Regions from separate parts of the Citrobacter werkmanii genome, predicted to be linked through region 2. Evidence: predicted binding sites of a transcription regulator. Region 2 holds the regulator's gene; each other region holds the start of a gene.
What was found. The regulator PhoB, encoded in region 2, activates phosphate uptake and scavenging genes when phosphate is short. The targets are predictions, from matches to a motif close to CTGTCATAAAACTGNCNNAT.

Region 1: acuI (acrylyl-CoA reductase (NADPH)) is a predicted target of PhoB. The motif match lies at 2,673-2,692, and genes of this name have one in related genera.
Region 3: uvrB (excinuclease ABC subunit UvrB) is a predicted target of PhoB. The motif match lies at 2,053-2,072, and genes of this name have one in related genera.

The regions. Positions count from the first base shown of each region.
Region 1 is NZ_CP044101.1:4,610,507-4,615,799, reverse strand. It holds gene msrQ (protein-methionine-sulfoxide reductase heme-binding subunit MsrQ) at 1-379, opposite strand, end outside; gene msrP (protein-methionine-sulfoxide reductase catalytic subunit MsrP) at 380-1,384, opposite strand; gene acuI (acrylyl-CoA reductase (NADPH)) at 1,504-2,478, opposite strand; gene csrD (RNase E specificity factor CsrD) at 2,704-4,644, shown strand; gene FOB24_RS24345 (hypothetical protein) at 4,653-4,973, opposite strand; gene mreB (rod shape-determining protein MreB) at 4,951-5,293, shown strand, end outside.
Region 2 is NZ_CP044101.1:1,439,624-1,444,916, forward strand. It holds gene sbcC (exonuclease subunit SbcC) at 1-263, opposite strand, end outside; gene sbcD (exonuclease subunit SbcD) at 260-1,462, opposite strand; gene phoB (phosphate response regulator transcription factor PhoB) at 1,653-2,342, shown strand; gene phoR (phosphate regulon sensor histidine kinase PhoR) at 2,393-3,688, shown strand; gene brnQ (branched-chain amino acid transporter carrier protein BrnQ) at 4,093-5,293, shown strand, end outside.
Region 3 is NZ_CP044101.1:1,856,621-1,861,913, reverse strand. It holds gene uvrB (excinuclease ABC subunit UvrB) at 1-1,802, opposite strand, end outside; gene bioD (dethiobiotin synthase) at 2,420-3,118, opposite strand; gene bioC (malonyl-ACP O-methyltransferase BioC) at 3,111-3,866, opposite strand; gene bioF (8-amino-7-oxononanoate synthase) at 3,850-5,007, opposite strand; gene bioB (biotin synthase BioB) at 5,004-5,293, opposite strand, start outside.

The sequences.
Region 1 (5,293 bases), 1.8 Mb from region 2:
TGACCCAACAGACAATACCCAACATCAAATACGGTCGCGAAATGAATTCCCGCCCCAACAGCGCCAGATTATGAATACCCAGTTCCAGTAACGCGTAGCTGGTTAAATGCAGCGTCGCCCAGGCGAAACACCATAGCCCTAACAGGCGACGAGTGCGTATCAATAATGGCTGTTTAGCGTAGCGCGCGAGTGGAGAGACCAGCAAGGTCGCCAGTAAGAATTTCAGAGCTGTCCTACCGGTAAAGTGCTGGATATCTTTGACCGGATCGGCGCTCAAACCGCCATGATTTACCGCCCAAAAGAGCCAGATTAACGGCAAAAATCCGCCAAGATGCAGGCAAACTTTCAGCCCGGTAATGTGCTTTGCAGTCAGACGCACTTAAAAATTCTCCTGTAGATTAAGACCACGATACAGGGAAGCAACCTCTTCGGCATAACCGTTAAACAACAGCGTGGATTGACGCTGTACGTCCAGAATACCGCCAGCGCCAATAAAACGTTCGGTGGCCTGGGACCAGCGGGGGTGATCGACATGCGGATTCACGTTGGCATAAAACCCATATTCATTAGGCGCGGCCAGGTTCCACGTTGTTGGGGGGCGTTCGCGCGTAAGTTTGATACTCACGATCGACTTTATGCCCTTAAATCCGTATTTCCACGGCACAATTAAGCGGATGGGGGCGCCATTTTGCGGCGGAAGGGCCTTACCATAAACCCCTACTGTAAGCAGGGTTAGTGGATGCATTGCTTCATCCAGGCGTAACCCTTCAACATAGGGATATTTCAGCCCGCCGCCAATAAAGCGATCTTTCTGACCAGGCATTTCATCCGGGGCGTAGCGCGTTTCGAAAGCGACATATTTTGCGTTGCTGGTGGGTTCAACCTGCGCCAGCAGTTTATGTAATGGAAAGCCAATCCACGGCACCACCATTGACCAGGCTTCCACGCAGCGCATCCGATAAATCCGCTCTTCCAATGGGAAACGGGTGGTCAGCGCATCATGATCGAGAGTGAGGGGTTTTGCGACTTCGCCAGTGATTTTCAAGGTCCACGGATCGGTTTTCAGGCTGCCTGCGTTGGCCGCTGGATCCGCTTTGTCGAGACCAAATTCATAGAAGTTGTTGTAGCCAGAAACTTTATCTGCTGGCGTTAAAGGAAGCGAATTTTGCCAGGCGGTGGGCTTGCTGAAATTAAGCGGCTTACCCGCAGGCGCCGGAGGGCGGTCATTACCCTTAAACCAGCTCAGAAGGTCGGCCTGCGCAGCGTGAGGCAAAGACAACGCGGCAACGCTGATCCCTAATGCTTTCAGTACCTGGCGGCGCTGCATAAAAAAAGCCGACTCGGCGGTGACGTCGGCTTCTGTAAATGGACGTAATTTCTTCATAACAGACTCCCGGCTTACGCGTCATGACAGACAAGGGATGCGTAGTTAATATGGCAGGGAGTCTCTATATATGCCGCGAAATTTTGTTAGTTAAGTGTAAATTTCTGCGCCGATGCCTGTTATTTCACCTTCACCAGGGTACGACCTTGCACCTGGTTATTGATGATGGCATCGGCGAACTTCGGCGCATCCGCTAGCGTAATCTCCGTGGCGGCCTGAGCATAGAACGATTCCGGCAGATCCTTAACCAAACGCGCCCAGGCTTCTGCGCGACGTGCCGGTGGGGTCATCACCGAGTCCACCCCTTGCAAACGTACATTACGCAGAATGAATGGCATGACGGTGGTCGGCAGCGCGAAGCCGCCCGCCAGGCCGCAGGCGGCCACGCAGCCACCGTAGTTCATCTGTGCCAGGACTTTCGCCAGCACTTTATCGCCAACGGTATCAATTGCACCGGCCCACAGTTGTTTTTCCAACGGGCGAGATTCAGCAAACTCATCGCGGCTGAGAATACGATTTGCGCCCAGGCTCTTCAGATAGTCGTGGGTGCTTTCGCGCCCTGATACTGCCACAACCTGATAGCCCAGCTTATGCAGTAATGCCACGGCAGTGCTGCCCACGCCGCCGCTGGCGCCGGTGACGACAATCTCACCGTCTTGCGGGCGAATACCTGCATCCTCAAGCGCCATAACGCACAGCATGGCGGTAAAACCGGCGGTGCCGATGACCATCGCTTTGCGCCCGTCCAGCCCTTGCGGCAGCGCTACCAGCCAGTCGCCTTTGACGCGCGCACGTTCAGCCAGCCCGCCCCAATGGTTTTCACCCACACCCCAGCCGGTCAGTAAGACTTCCTGACCCGCATGAAAACGGGGATCTTCGCTTGCACGCACGGTACCGGCGAAGTCAATGCCAGGAATCATCGGAAAGTTGCGGATGATTTTACCCTTGCCAGTGATAGCCAGGGCGTCTTTATAGTTCAGGCTCGACCAGTGGACATCCACCGTTACATCGCCTTCCGGGAGCTGGTTTTCGTCGAGGGGTTGAACGGATGCGAGGGTTTTTCCGTCCTGCTGTTCTAAGATCAAAGCCTGCATAACCTGTCCTCAATTCGTATAGTGGATTGGAAAATTGTTAATGAAGACTATACTCGCTAATCAAAACATGATGCCGATTCTGCGCAATAAATTGCCAGATATACCTGATTTGGTAGTATGCCCCCACAGTTTGCATAAATTGGCGGATTTTGCGTTCAGTTTTGCATTTTCGAGTCGCTTTATCTCTTTCACACCTGTTTCATAACTGTCGGAGTTAACACAAGGATGCGATTAACGACGAAATTCTCAGCTTTTGTCACGCTGCTTACTGGGTTAACGATCTTTGTGACTCTGATTGGCTGCTCGCTGAGTTTCTACAACGCTATTCAATATAAGTTCACTACGCGAGTGCAGGCGGTGGCGACGGCGATTGATACACATCTTGTCTCCCGCGATTTCGTTTCGCTGACGCCGCAAATCGATGAACTGATGGTTTCTGTTGATATCGTGCGTATCGAGTTGCTGCAAGGGGAGCATATAGTGTATGACCACTCCCGAACCAGCAGCTACCGTCCGGCAGGAACGAACAACCTCTACCGCGACATCACCGTACCGTTGGTCAAGCATCCGGGCATGTCAGTTCGCCTGGTTTATCAGGATCCGATGGGCAACTATTTCCATTCGCTACTGACTACCGCGCCGCTCACACTGGCCATTGCGTTTATTATTCTGATGCTCTTTTTGTCGGTACGCTGGCTTCAGCGTCAGCTTTCAGGCCAGGAGTTACTGGAGATTCGTTCCACGCGTATTCTGAACGGTGAACGCGGGTCGAATGTACGAGGAACGGTCTATGAATGGCCAGCGCGCACCAGCAGTGCGCTCGATATGTTGCTGACTGAAATTCAAAATGCCCGCGAGCAACGCAGCCGACTGGACACCCTGATTCGTTCCTATGTTGCGCAGGATACAAAAACCGGGCTGAGTAACCGTCTGTTTTTTGATAACCAGTTGGCCACGCTGTTGGAAGATCAAGAAAAGGTGGGAGCGCATGGCGTCGTGATGATGGTGCGTCTGCCGGACTTTACTCTGCTGCGAGATAGCTGGGGAATCACCCTGGCGGAAGAACAAATTTCAACGCTAATCAATTTGTTGTCGACGTTTATGACGCGTTATCCGGGGGCATTGCTGGCGCGCTACCACCGTAGCGATTTTGCCATCCTGTTGCCACATCGCACGCTGAAAGAAGCCGAAAGCATCGCCGGGCAATTATTAAAAGCGGTCGATGCGCTTCCGACTAATAAAATGATCGATCGTGCCGATATGGTTCATATTGGCATTTGCGTTTGCCGCAGTGGTCAGTCGACGGAACAGGTGATGGATCATGCTGAGGCCGCCACCCGGAATTCGGTCCTGCAGGGTGGGAACAGCTGGTCGGTCTATGATGACTCCCTGCCGGAAAAAGGCCGGGGCAACGTGCGCTGGCGGACGCTGATTGAACAGATGCTCAGCCGGGGCGGGCCGAGAATATATCAAAAACCTGCGGTAACGCGTGAAGGACGGGTACACCACCGGGAACTGATGTGCCGTATTTTTGATGGCAGCGAAGAGGTTATTTCGGCGGAATATATGCCGATGGTGCTGCAGTTTGGCCTGGCTGAAGAGTATGACCGTTTACAGTTAAGTCGTCTGATCCTGCTTTTGGGCTACTGGCCGCAGGAAAGCCTGGCGATGCAGATAACGGTTGAATCGCTAATTCGCCCACGTTTTCAGCGCTGGCTGCGTGATACGTTGATGCAGTGCGAAAAATCACTACGCAAACGCATAATTATTGAACTTGCTGAGGCAGATGTTTGTCAACATATCAGCCGATTACAGCCCGTCATCCGATTGATGGATGCGCTAGGGGTACGGATCGCCGTTACGCAGGCCGGTTTAACGCTGGTGAGCACCAGCTGGATTAAAGAGCTTAACGTTGAGTTATTGAAGCTGCATCCAAGCCTGGTGAGGAATATTGATAAGCGAACCGAAAACCAACTGTTGGTTCAAAGCCTGGCGGAGGCCTGTTCAGGCACGCCAACGCAGGTTTATGCCACGGGAGTTCGTTCGCGTAGCGAGTGGCATACGCTGACGGAACGCGGAGTTGCTGGTGGGCAAGGGGATTTTTTTGCCGCATCACAGCCACTTGACACTAACGTGAAAAAATATTCGCAAAGATATTCGGTTTAACCTGCCGTTTAATTCGTTTTCACGTAGAATAACGCGCGCTGTGCCTTCTGGGGGTGTGCTTGTCTGCTCGCCAGGTTGTAACAGCAAACATGCAGGTGAATGACCTTTGACAGGTTGCAAACAAAAGCGAGGAATGCTGCTGATTTTTTCAGCCCTGATGGACTCAGGCCGGTTTTGTAACAAAGGAAACGAACTGCACTAATTTTCACCGTAGCAGATGATTTTTGCGCCTTGTCGCTGCTGCGTGTGGTTGGTAAAGTAAGCGGATTTTGTTTTCCGCCCCAGCTTTCAGGATTATCCCTTAGTATGTTGAAAAAATTTCGTGGCATGTTTTCCAATGACCTGTCCATTGACCTGGGTACCGCGAATACCCTTATTTATGTAAAAGGACAAGGCATCGTATTGAATGAGCCTTCTGTTGTGGCCATTCGTCAGGATCGTGCCGGTTCGCCGAAAAGCGTGGCTGCAGTAGGTCATGATGCGAAGCAGATGCTGGGTCGTACGCCGGGCAATATCGCTGCAATTCGCCCAATGAAAGACGGCGTTATCGCTGACTTCTTCGTGACTGAAAAAATGCTCCAGCACTTTATCAAACAAGTGCACAGCAATAGCTTCATGCGCCCAAGCCCGCGCGTACTGGTGTGTGTAC
Region 2 (5,293 bases):
CGGACTTCGAACTCGACCTCGGCCAGACACTCGGCGGTGTCGCGGGTCATCAGATCGTTTTGCGATTGAGACACGGTATTGAGCCGCGGCGTTTCGTGATACAGCGCGAGACAAATGGCGTCCAGCAGGGTGGTTTTTCCCGCGCCCGTTGGACCCGTGATGGCGAATAGCCCATTGCTGGCAAAGGGCTCAGCCGTGAAATCGACTTTCCATTCTCCTTTCAGAGAATTGAGGTTTTTCAAACGCAGGCTGAGAATTTTCATGCTTCGGTCTCCCCGGCAAGCGTGTGTAAGGTGGTGCTAAACAGTTGATTCAGGCGCTCGCGTTGCGATTCTTCGAGTTCTTCCAGCGCCAGGCGACGGGCAAAAACGTCCGTCACGCTCAGCTCGCTTAGCGTTTCACGTCGTTCATTCGCCATAATACGTTCGCGCTGTTCCCGGCTACGGCGCACCAATAACACCTCTACCGGTAAATCTTCGGTTAATGCCTGAATCTTACGCTGCATGTCGTGCAGATAGTCATCGGTGGTGATTTCGATATCTAACCAGACTGGCGGTTCCTGCTGCACACCGCGCCACTGCTCTAGTTGGGCGGTAATCGCGGCTAAATCACCTTTCAGCACCGCCAACGGCTGGGTGACCGGTACGGTGAGGTGTTCAACAGCGCTCAGCTTGCCGTTTTCGAAGCTCACCAGATGGACGCATTTGCTTTTGCCGCACTCGTCAAAACTGAGCGCAATTGGCGAACCGCAGTAGCGAATATGCTCTGTTCCGCCGATAACCTGCGCCCGGTGAATATGCCCCAGCGCGATGTAATCGGCCGGAGGGAAGTTTTGTGCCGGAAAGGCGTCCAGCGTACCAATATAAATGTCACGTACCGCGTCACTTTTACTGGCGCCGACGGTGGTCAGATGCCCGGTCGCAATGATGGGTAGGTTCTGGTCGCCGCGCAGCGTACAGGCGTCCTGATACTGCTGCTGGTAGTAGTCGGTGATTGCTGACAGCAAATGCTGCTGTTTCTCTTGTCCGGTTAGCCCGGCCTGGCTGGTAATGATGTCACGCGGGCGTAAAAAAGGAACCGGGCACAGGATCGCGCCCGGCGTGCCGTCGCGTTGAGACAGCACCTGCGGCGCATGGCCAGCGCTGGCGATCACTGTGGTGTTGAGAAACGCCAGAATATCGCGGGATTCGTTGAGCGTGGCGACGGAGTCGTGGTTACCTGCCAACACCACCAGATGACAGCCGGTTTGCTGCAGATTAACGACAAAACGGTTATACAGCTCACGGGCATAGCTTGGCGGTGAGCCGGTATCGAAAATATCGCCCGCCACAATAATGGCATCCACCTGCTGGGATTGTGCCGTTTCCAGCAGCCAGTCGAGAAAGGCCTGATGTTCAGCGGCGCGGCTCTTGCTGTAGAAATTTTGGCCCAGATGCCAGTCAGACGTGTGAAGGATGCGCATAAGAGTTCCATGACGATAAAACAGTGGCGGGGATTATAACCCTGCAAGGACGGTAATATCTTGTTTAAGGGCTGTCATAATTCGCGGGGCTGCGTTAAACCTGGACTATCTTTTCATAAATCTGTCATAAAACTGACGCATAATGGCACCGTATTGATGGCAAACGATTTAATTATAAACAGGGCAAATCATGGCGAGACGTATTCTGGTCGTAGAAGATGAAGCTCCAATTCGTGAAATGGTCTGCTTCGTGCTCGAGCAAAACGGTTTTCAACCCGTAGAAGCCGAAGACTATGACAGTGCTGTGAACCAACTCAATGAACCCTGGCCGGATCTCGTCTTGCTTGACTGGATGCTACCCGGCGGCTCGGGCCTACAGTTTATTAAACATCTCAAGCGCGAAGCGATGACGCGGGATATTCCCGTGATGATGCTGACGGCGAGGGGAGAAGAGGAAGATCGCGTCCGGGGTCTGGAAACGGGCGCGGATGATTATATTACCAAGCCGTTTTCTCCCAAGGAGCTGGTGGCGCGTATTAAAGCTGTTCTGCGTCGTATTTCCCCCATGGCGGTGGAAGAGGTTATTGAGATGCAAGGGCTGAGCCTTGACCCAACCTCGCATCGCGTGATGACCGGCGAGGATCCATTGGATATGGGGCCGACAGAATTCAAACTGTTGCACTTCTTTATGACCCACCCTGAACGCGTCTATAGCCGTGAGCAATTACTCAATCATGTCTGGGGTACCAATGTGTACGTGGAAGACAGGACAGTGGATGTGCATATCCGCCGCTTGCGTAAAGCGCTGGAGCACAGTGGACACGATCGTATGGTGCAGACAGTTCGTGGGACGGGATATCGTTTTTCGACCCGCTTCTGACTGACATGAATAGGGGCCTGACGGATTAGGCTGTTAATGGAGTAAGACGTTTGCTAGAACGATTGTCATGGAAAAGGCTGGTACTGGAGCTGATCCTCTGCTGCATACCGGCGTTTATCCTTAGCGCTTTTTTTGGTTACCTGCCCTGGTTTTTGCTGGCGTCGGTAACCGGCCTGCTTGTCTGGCATTTCTGGAATTTATTACGCTTGTCCTGGTGGTTATGGGTCGACAGAAGCATGACCCCGCCGCCGGGGCGCGGAAGTTGGGAGCCGTTGCTGTATGGGCTGCATCAAATGCAACTGCGCAACAAAAAGCGCCGTCGGGAACTGGGTAATCTGATTAAACGTTTTCGCAGTGGGGCGGAATCGCTACCCGACGCGGTGGTGTTGACGACTGAAGAGGGCGGCATTTTCTGGTGTAACGGCCTGGCCCAGCAGGTTCTGGGACTGCGCTGGCCGGACGATAGCGGGCAAAATATACTTAACCTGCTGCGCTACCCGGAATTCACGCAATATCTGAAAACGCGTGATTTTAGTCGGCCAATCAATCTGGTGCTCAATACCGGACGGCATCTGGAGATTCGCGTGATGCCCTATACCGATAAGCAATTGCTGATGGTTGCGCGCGATGTTACCCAGATGCACCAACTGGAAGGTTCGCGGCGTAACTTTTTCGCCAACGCCAGCCATGAGTTGCGTACGCCGCTGACGGTGCTACAAGGTTATCTGGAAATGATGCAGGAGCATCCGCTGGAAGGAACGACGCGTGAAAAAGCGCTGCATACCATGCGTGAGCAAACGTACCGCATGGAAGGGCTGGTGAAGCAGTTGCTGACGTTGTCGAAAATAGAGGCCGCGCCAGCGCTACTGCTTAATGAGAAGGTGGACGTGCCGATGATGCTGCGCGTGGTTGAACACGAGGCGCACACGCTGAGTCAGAATAATCATACGTTTACTTTTGATATTGATAGCCACCTGAGCGTGCGGGGAAATGAGGAGCAACTGCGTAGCGCGATTTCGAATCTTGTGTATAACGCGGTGAACCATACCCCCGCGGGTACGCACATCACCGTGCGCTGGCAGCATGTTGCCTCCGGGGCGGAATTTAGCGTCGAGGACAATGGGCCTGGTATTGCTGCGGAGCATATTCCTCGTTTGACCGAACGCTTCTATCGCGTGGACAAAGCGCGATCCCGACAAACGGGCGGGAGTGGACTGGGTCTGGCCATCGTGAAACATGCTCTGCAACATCACGATAGCCGCCTGAATATCGAAAGTACGCCAGGCAAAGGGACGCGATTTAGTTTCGTCATCCCGGAACGTTTAATGGCCAAAAGTAACGATTAACCCGTATTCGTAAGATAATCTTTCCAAAAGCCAGCGCGAGCTGGTTTTTTTATGTGGTCAATAGTTACATCCTGAATTTTGCGACGTTTGATTGTTTTTTGTTCGAACTATTACCCATACCTTTTTCCATGAAATGGTTTTTTGTGCTAACTGCATTTTTCATATCGCTATATTGTTCTGGTTTTTGGATCCCACCTTGCTTTAAAACGTTATAAGCGTTTAAATTGCGCTCCAGATGCTGTCATACCGACTGCATTTACGCGGTAAATCGAAAAACTATTCTTCGCCGCGCCAGGTCGGGAGTGTTTCCCGCTGGAATTGAGCAAAAATGCCGCTGTATTGTCCCCCAGGGAAAGGCAAAAATTTATTATTTTCAACACCACATCCACAGGCAGTAAGACTTTATGACCCATCAGTTAAAATCGCGCGATATTATCGCTTTGGGATTTATGACATTTGCACTGTTCGTTGGTGCAGGTAACATCATCTTCCCCCCAATGGTTGGTTTGCAGGCAGGCGAACACGTCTGGACTGCGGCTTTTGGCTTTTTGATTACCGCCGTTGGTCTTCCGGTGCTTACCGTTGTCGCGCTGGCGAAAGTCGGTGGCGGTGTGGACAGCCTGAGTACGCCTATCGGTAAGGTTGCTGGATTACTGCTGGCTACCGTCTGCTATCTGGCGGTTGGTCCATTGTTCGCGACGCCGCGTACCGCAACGGTCTCTTTCGAAGTCGGGATTGCGCCGCTGACCGGTGACTCTGCGCTGCCGCTGTTCATCTACAGCGTGGTCTATTTTGCGATTGTTATTTTGGTGTCGCTGTATCCAGGCAAACTGCTGGATACCGTCGGCAACTTCCTTGCTCCGCTGAAAATCCTTGCGCTGGTGGTACTGTCTGTCGCCGCGATTGTCTGGCCGGCAGGCCCGATCAGCAATGCGATGGAAGCCTATCAAACCGCAGCATTTTCGAATGGTTTCGTAAATGGCTATCTGACCATGGATACGCTGGGCGCGATGGTATTTGGTATTGTTATTGTTAACGCCGCCCGCTCGCGTGGCGTTACCGAGTCGCGTCTGCTGACCCGTTACACCGTTTGGGCTGGTTTGATGGCGGGTGTGGGCTTAACGCTGCTGTACCTTGCGTTGTTCCGTCTGGGCTCCGATAGCGCAATTCTGGTCGATCAGTCAGCTAACGGCGCGGCGATTCTGCATGCGTATGTTCAGCACACCTTTGGCGGCGCAGGAAGCTTCCTGCTGGCGGCGCTGATTTTCATCGCCTGTCTGGTGACTGCGGTTGGCCTGACCTGCGCGTGCGCAGAGTTCTTTGCCCAGTACGTTCCACTGTCTTATCGTACGCTGGTATTTATCCTCGGCGGCTTCTCAATGGTGGTCTCTAACCTGGGGCTGAGCCATCTGATTCAGATCTCTATTCCGGTGCTGACGGCTATCTATCCGCCATGTATCGCACTGGTTGTATTAAGTTTTACCCGCTCATGGTGGCATAATTCTTCCCGCGTCATTGCACCTGCGATGTTTATCAGCCTGATTTTTGGTATCCTTGATGGCATTAAAGCTTCTGCAATTGGCGACGTGTTACCGGCCTGGACCC
Region 3 (5,293 bases), 420 kb from region 2:
TGACCCAGCGCCAAAATATCGACCACTTTCTTGTTCAGCCCCTGCGGCGTAATACCGTGCTCTTCGTTATAGCGCTGCTGCTTCTCGCGACGACGTTCAGTTTCACCAATCGCCCTGGCCATCGAGGCGGTAATTTTATCGCCGTAGAGTATAGCCTTGCCGTTGATGTTACGCGCCGCGCGACCGATGGTCTGGATAAGTGAGCGTTCAGAGCGCAGGAACCCTTCTTTGTCTGCGTCCAGAATCGCCACCAGCGAGACCTCAGGCATGTCCAGCCCCTCACGTAACAGGTTGATACCCACCAGCACGTCAAACTCGCCCAGGCGCAGGTCACGAATGATTTCCATACGTTCCACGGTATCGATGTCTGAGTGCAGATAACGCACCCGCTCGCCGTGCTCTTCGAGGTATTCGGTGAGGTCTTCCGCCATGCGTTTGGTAAGCGTGGTGACCAGCACACGTTCGTTAATCGCCGCACGCGTGCGGATCTCCGACAGCAGATCGTCAACCTGTGTCGCCACCGGACGCACTTCTATCACCGGATCCAGCAGGCCGGTCGGTCGTACTACCTGATCAACCACGTCATCACCGGATTTCTCCAGCTCATAGTTCCCCGGCGTCGCCGAGACGTAGATGGTCTGCGGAGCCAGTGCCTCGAACTCTTCAAATTTAAGCGGACGGTTATCCAGCGCCGAGGGCAAACGGAATCCGTATTCGACCAGGGTCTCTTTACGCGCCCGGTCGCCACGGTACATACCGCCAATTTGCGGGATAGTGACGTGGGATTCATCCACTACCAGCAGACCATCAGCCGGCAGGTAATCAAACAACGTCGGCGGCGGCTCGCCTGGACCGCGTCCGGACAGATAGCGGGAATAGTTTTCAATCCCCGAGCAATAACCCAGCTCGTTCATCATTTCCAGATCGAACTGTGTACGCTGGCTTAAGCGCTGCTCTTCCAGCAACTTGTTATTCGCCAGCAGATTTTTACGGCGGTCTGCCAGCTCGACTTTAATTTCTTCCATCGCCTGCACGATACGTTCGCGCGGCGTGACGTAGTGCGTTTTCGGGTAGATGGTATAGCGGGAAATGGTCGATTCAACCTGCCCGGTAAGCGGGTCAAACAGCGACAAACGCTCGACTTCCTCATCGAACAGTTCCACGCGCAGCGCAATGTCGTCGGATTCAGCCGGGAAAATGTCGATAACTTCACCGCGCACGCGGAAGGTCCCGCGCTGGAATGCCTGATCGTTACGGGTATATTGCAGCTCCGCCAGACGACGCAGGATCGCGCGCTGGTCAATGATCATCCCCACCGTCAGATGCAGCATCATTTTCAGATACAGGTCCGGGTCGCCCAAACCATAAATGGCGGAAACCGACGCCACCACAACGACATCCCGACGTTCCAGTAGCGCTTTGGTCGCCGACAGACGCATCTGCTCAATGTGTTCGTTGACCGAGGCATCCTTCTCGATGAAGGTATCAGAACTCGGTACGTAAGCTTCCGGCTGATAATAGTCGTAGTAGGAGACAAAATATTCCACCGCGTTTTCCGGAAAGAACTCTTTCATCTCGCCATATAGCTGCGCGGCAAGCGTCTTGTTAGGCGCCAGCACCATGGTAGGACGCTGTAGGTCCGCAATCACATTCGCGATGGTGAATGTTTTCCCCGATCCCGTCACCCCCAGCAGCGTCTGATGCGCCAGACCGTCCTCCAGACCTTCTTCCAGGCGACGTATCGCCTCAGGCTGATCGCCAGAGGGTTTAAAAGCGGAATTTAGTTTGAACGGTTTACTCATGAGCAGCTACCTGAAGCAATGGGCGGGCAGGTGTGTAATTTTACTCGCAGTCGTATATTTTGCCAGTAAAATATACTGGATGAAAAAACAGTAACGCGCCAGAATATTTCTGTTACACCCGCAAAATAGCCGTGACTGCAGGCCAAAATTTGCCCCCAGACAAGATAAAACACCAGCAAAAATGTGTTATCCCCAAACCAATGCCTTTTTTAACATTTGTCAAGCCAGCCGATGAAAGTTTTATGGCAACACATGACACTTCTGCGACAGCCATTGCTTTTATCTAACTATCTGTAATTTAAAGATTATTTTCTCAAGCCGTCTTTCGCATCAATTTAGTCGCAGGCCGCGTCTTCTCTCGCTTACATTGTGTTTTCTAACCCTAATGCACAAGGTTATCCACAGGAATAGTGGATAACTGCTTCCAGCCCGTGTGGACTGTAGCCTGGCAAAAACACCCTGACTCTCTTTTCCGCTGGGCTAAAAAAAAATTATCGCTATTTTTTGATATTTATCAGCTAACGAGGCGGCCAGGGAGAGCCGAGATCTTGCTCGCATTTTCACCATTTTCTTGTCCGCCTACTGCAATAGCGACCAGCGTTATTTCCCCTCTCGATTCAACCAGCTGATGCCGTCAAAGACAAAATGCTGAGATCGAGATAACGTCCGGTCGATGCCTGCTCAGGATCTTCTGCCAGCCAGGGAATTTCCCCCAGCCAAGGTGCCGGAATCACGCGCTTCAGCGTCGCCATGTATTCCGCATGACGTTTGCCGGGCGGCGTCACATCATTGGCTACCCATCCGGCAAGCGTCAGTCCGGCCTGCTGCACCGCCTGGGCGGTCAGAATGGCGTGATTGATGCAGCCGAGCTTAACGCCAACCACCAGAATCACCGGCAACTGTTCTGTTTTGACCCAGTCGGAAAAACTCAGCGTTGGCGAAAGCGGCGTAAACCATCCACCAGCCCCCTCCACCAGTACCCAGTCAGCCTGCGCTTCAAGCGTGCGTAAACCCGATGACATCACGGAGGCCAAAATGGGGCGACCTTCGTCGGCGCTGATGATATGCGGCGAGGTAGGTTCAGCGAAGCAGTAGGGATTAATCGCCGTATAGTCCGCCGTCACAGCGCTATTGCGCTGTAATGCCAACGCATCGCTGTTTCGCAGGCCATCAGCCGTCATTTCACTGCCTGACGCCACCGGCTTATAGCCAACGGCGCGCAACCCCAGTTGTCCCGCCGCCTGGAGCAGCGCGCAGCTGGCGACAGTTTTACCGACTTCGGTATCTGTCCCGGTGACAAAATACGTTTTAGCCACGTTGAATTACTCCTAAAAAAAGATGGTAGGTCAGCGGATATTTCCCCTGCTGACAGGGCCAGGCTAACTGTAGCTGGCGCAGCTGAGCGCGCGTCAGCACACGTTGCTCGCGCCCATCATGCAAATGCGTCGCGCCAATGCCTTTTAGCGAACGCATGGCGCTCAGCGCATCATCAAACCACAGCGTGACGGCATGAAACTGGTATTCAACATCCCAGCCATACAGGGCGTTTTCCAGTTGCGCCACGGGCAAAAAACGGTTGGCGTGCTCCCGATCGTCAACCGCCTGCCAGGCCTGACGAAGTTCCGGCATCGAACCCTGCGCCAGGGTACTAAACGCCACCGTCCCGCCAGGACGCACCACCCGGTAAAGCTCGCTTAACGCGCCGCGCAGGTCGCCACACCACTGTACGGCCAGATTACTCCAGGCCAGGTCAAAGCTCGCGCTTGCCTGCGGGATGGCTTCGATATCCGCCAGCAGATAATGGTGGGCGACATCGTGACGCTGCGCTTCAGCCAGCATTTGCGACGACAGATCCAGCGCGCAGACCTCACTCCCCTGCTCACGCCAGTAACGACTCATACGTCCAGGCCCACAGCCCGCATCCAATACCTGCGAGAACGTGCCGCCATCCAGTAACGCCAGTAACGCATCGGCACTTTGACGCTGTAGCTCTGCGTGTTGCTCATAGTGGGTGGCCGCGCGGCCAAACGCGGCGGCAATCGCCCGTTTATTGACCTGCGCCATGCAACACCTCCAGTAGACGATCGATATCCTGCACCTCATGCGCCTGGGTCAGCGTCAGCCGTAATCTGGCCGTACCGGCGGGCACCGTCGGCGGGCGAATTGCCGTCACCCAACATCCCTGTTGCCGTAGCGCATCCGCCAGCTGCAAGGCTTTATGGTTATCGCCAACAATCAGCGGCTGAATAGCACTGGTTGAATTCGCCAGCGTTAAACCCGGCGTATTTACCCCAGCGCGAAAACGCTGGATCAGCATCGCTAACTTTTCCCGGCGTTCATCGCCTTCACGGCTGCGGATCACCGCCAGCGCGGCGCGCAGGGCCTGAGCCTGCGCCGGAGGCATACTGGTGCTGTAGATCAGATGGCGGGCAAACTGCAACAGATAGTCGGCCACGCTGTCAGAACACAGGATTGCCGCGCCGCTGACGCCAAATCCTTTGCCAAACGTCACCACTAACAGTTCGGGTTTCACCTGCTGTCGCCAGCAGGAGCCGCGCCCTTCTGCACCGGTTACGCCAACGCCGTGCGCATCGTCCACCAGCAGCCACGCACCGTGTCGTTTCGCTGCCGCGTGGATTTCAGCGAGCGGCGCGCTGTCGCCATCCATGCTGAACACGCCTTCAGTGACCACGAGCTGCTGCCCCGGACAGGGAGTAGTCAGCAGACGCTCCAGATGTTGCGAGTCGTTATGGGTAAAGCGACGTAAAACAGCAGGGCTAAGGCTGGCAGCTTCCAGCAGCGAAGCATGGCTGAGCCGGTCTGCAACAATCCGATCCTCTTTTTCCATCAATGCGGCAATGACCGCCTGATTAGCGGCAAAACCGGAGATAAATAACAGCGCCCGCGAATAGCCCAGCCACTGCGCCAGCTCTTCTTCCAGCGCCTGGTGAGCCACGGAATAACCGCTGACATGACCCGATCCGCCGCTGCCGACGCCAAAACGTTCAGCTCCCTGCTGCCAGGCGCAGATAATCTGCGGATGGTGGCTCAGGCCAAGGTAGTCGTTGCTGGAGAAATTCAGATACTGGCGACCGTCGGCCTGCAGCCAGCGACCGGCGCCCTGGGTCACCGCATAGCGCTGCCGCCACGCATCAGCGCAACGACGCGCCGTGAGCGCATCGCCAATTTTTTGCTGCCAGGTCATACGGTTGCCGCGTTGTAGTAATCATCGGTATCCGGGGTACGCAGCGCCTGCTCGAGACGTTGTTGCTGTTCGTTATCCCCCGCCAGCACCGCCGTTTGCTGCGGGTTGAGACCCAGCTTGCGGAACAACAGCAAATCTTTATCTTCGTTCGGGTTCGGCGTGGTCAGCAGTTTGCAGCCGTAGAAAATCGAGTTAGCGCCGGCCATAAAGCACATCGCCTGGGTTTGCTCGTTCATCTGCTCGCGCCCGGCGGAAAGACGCACGTAAGAGGTTGGCATCATGATGC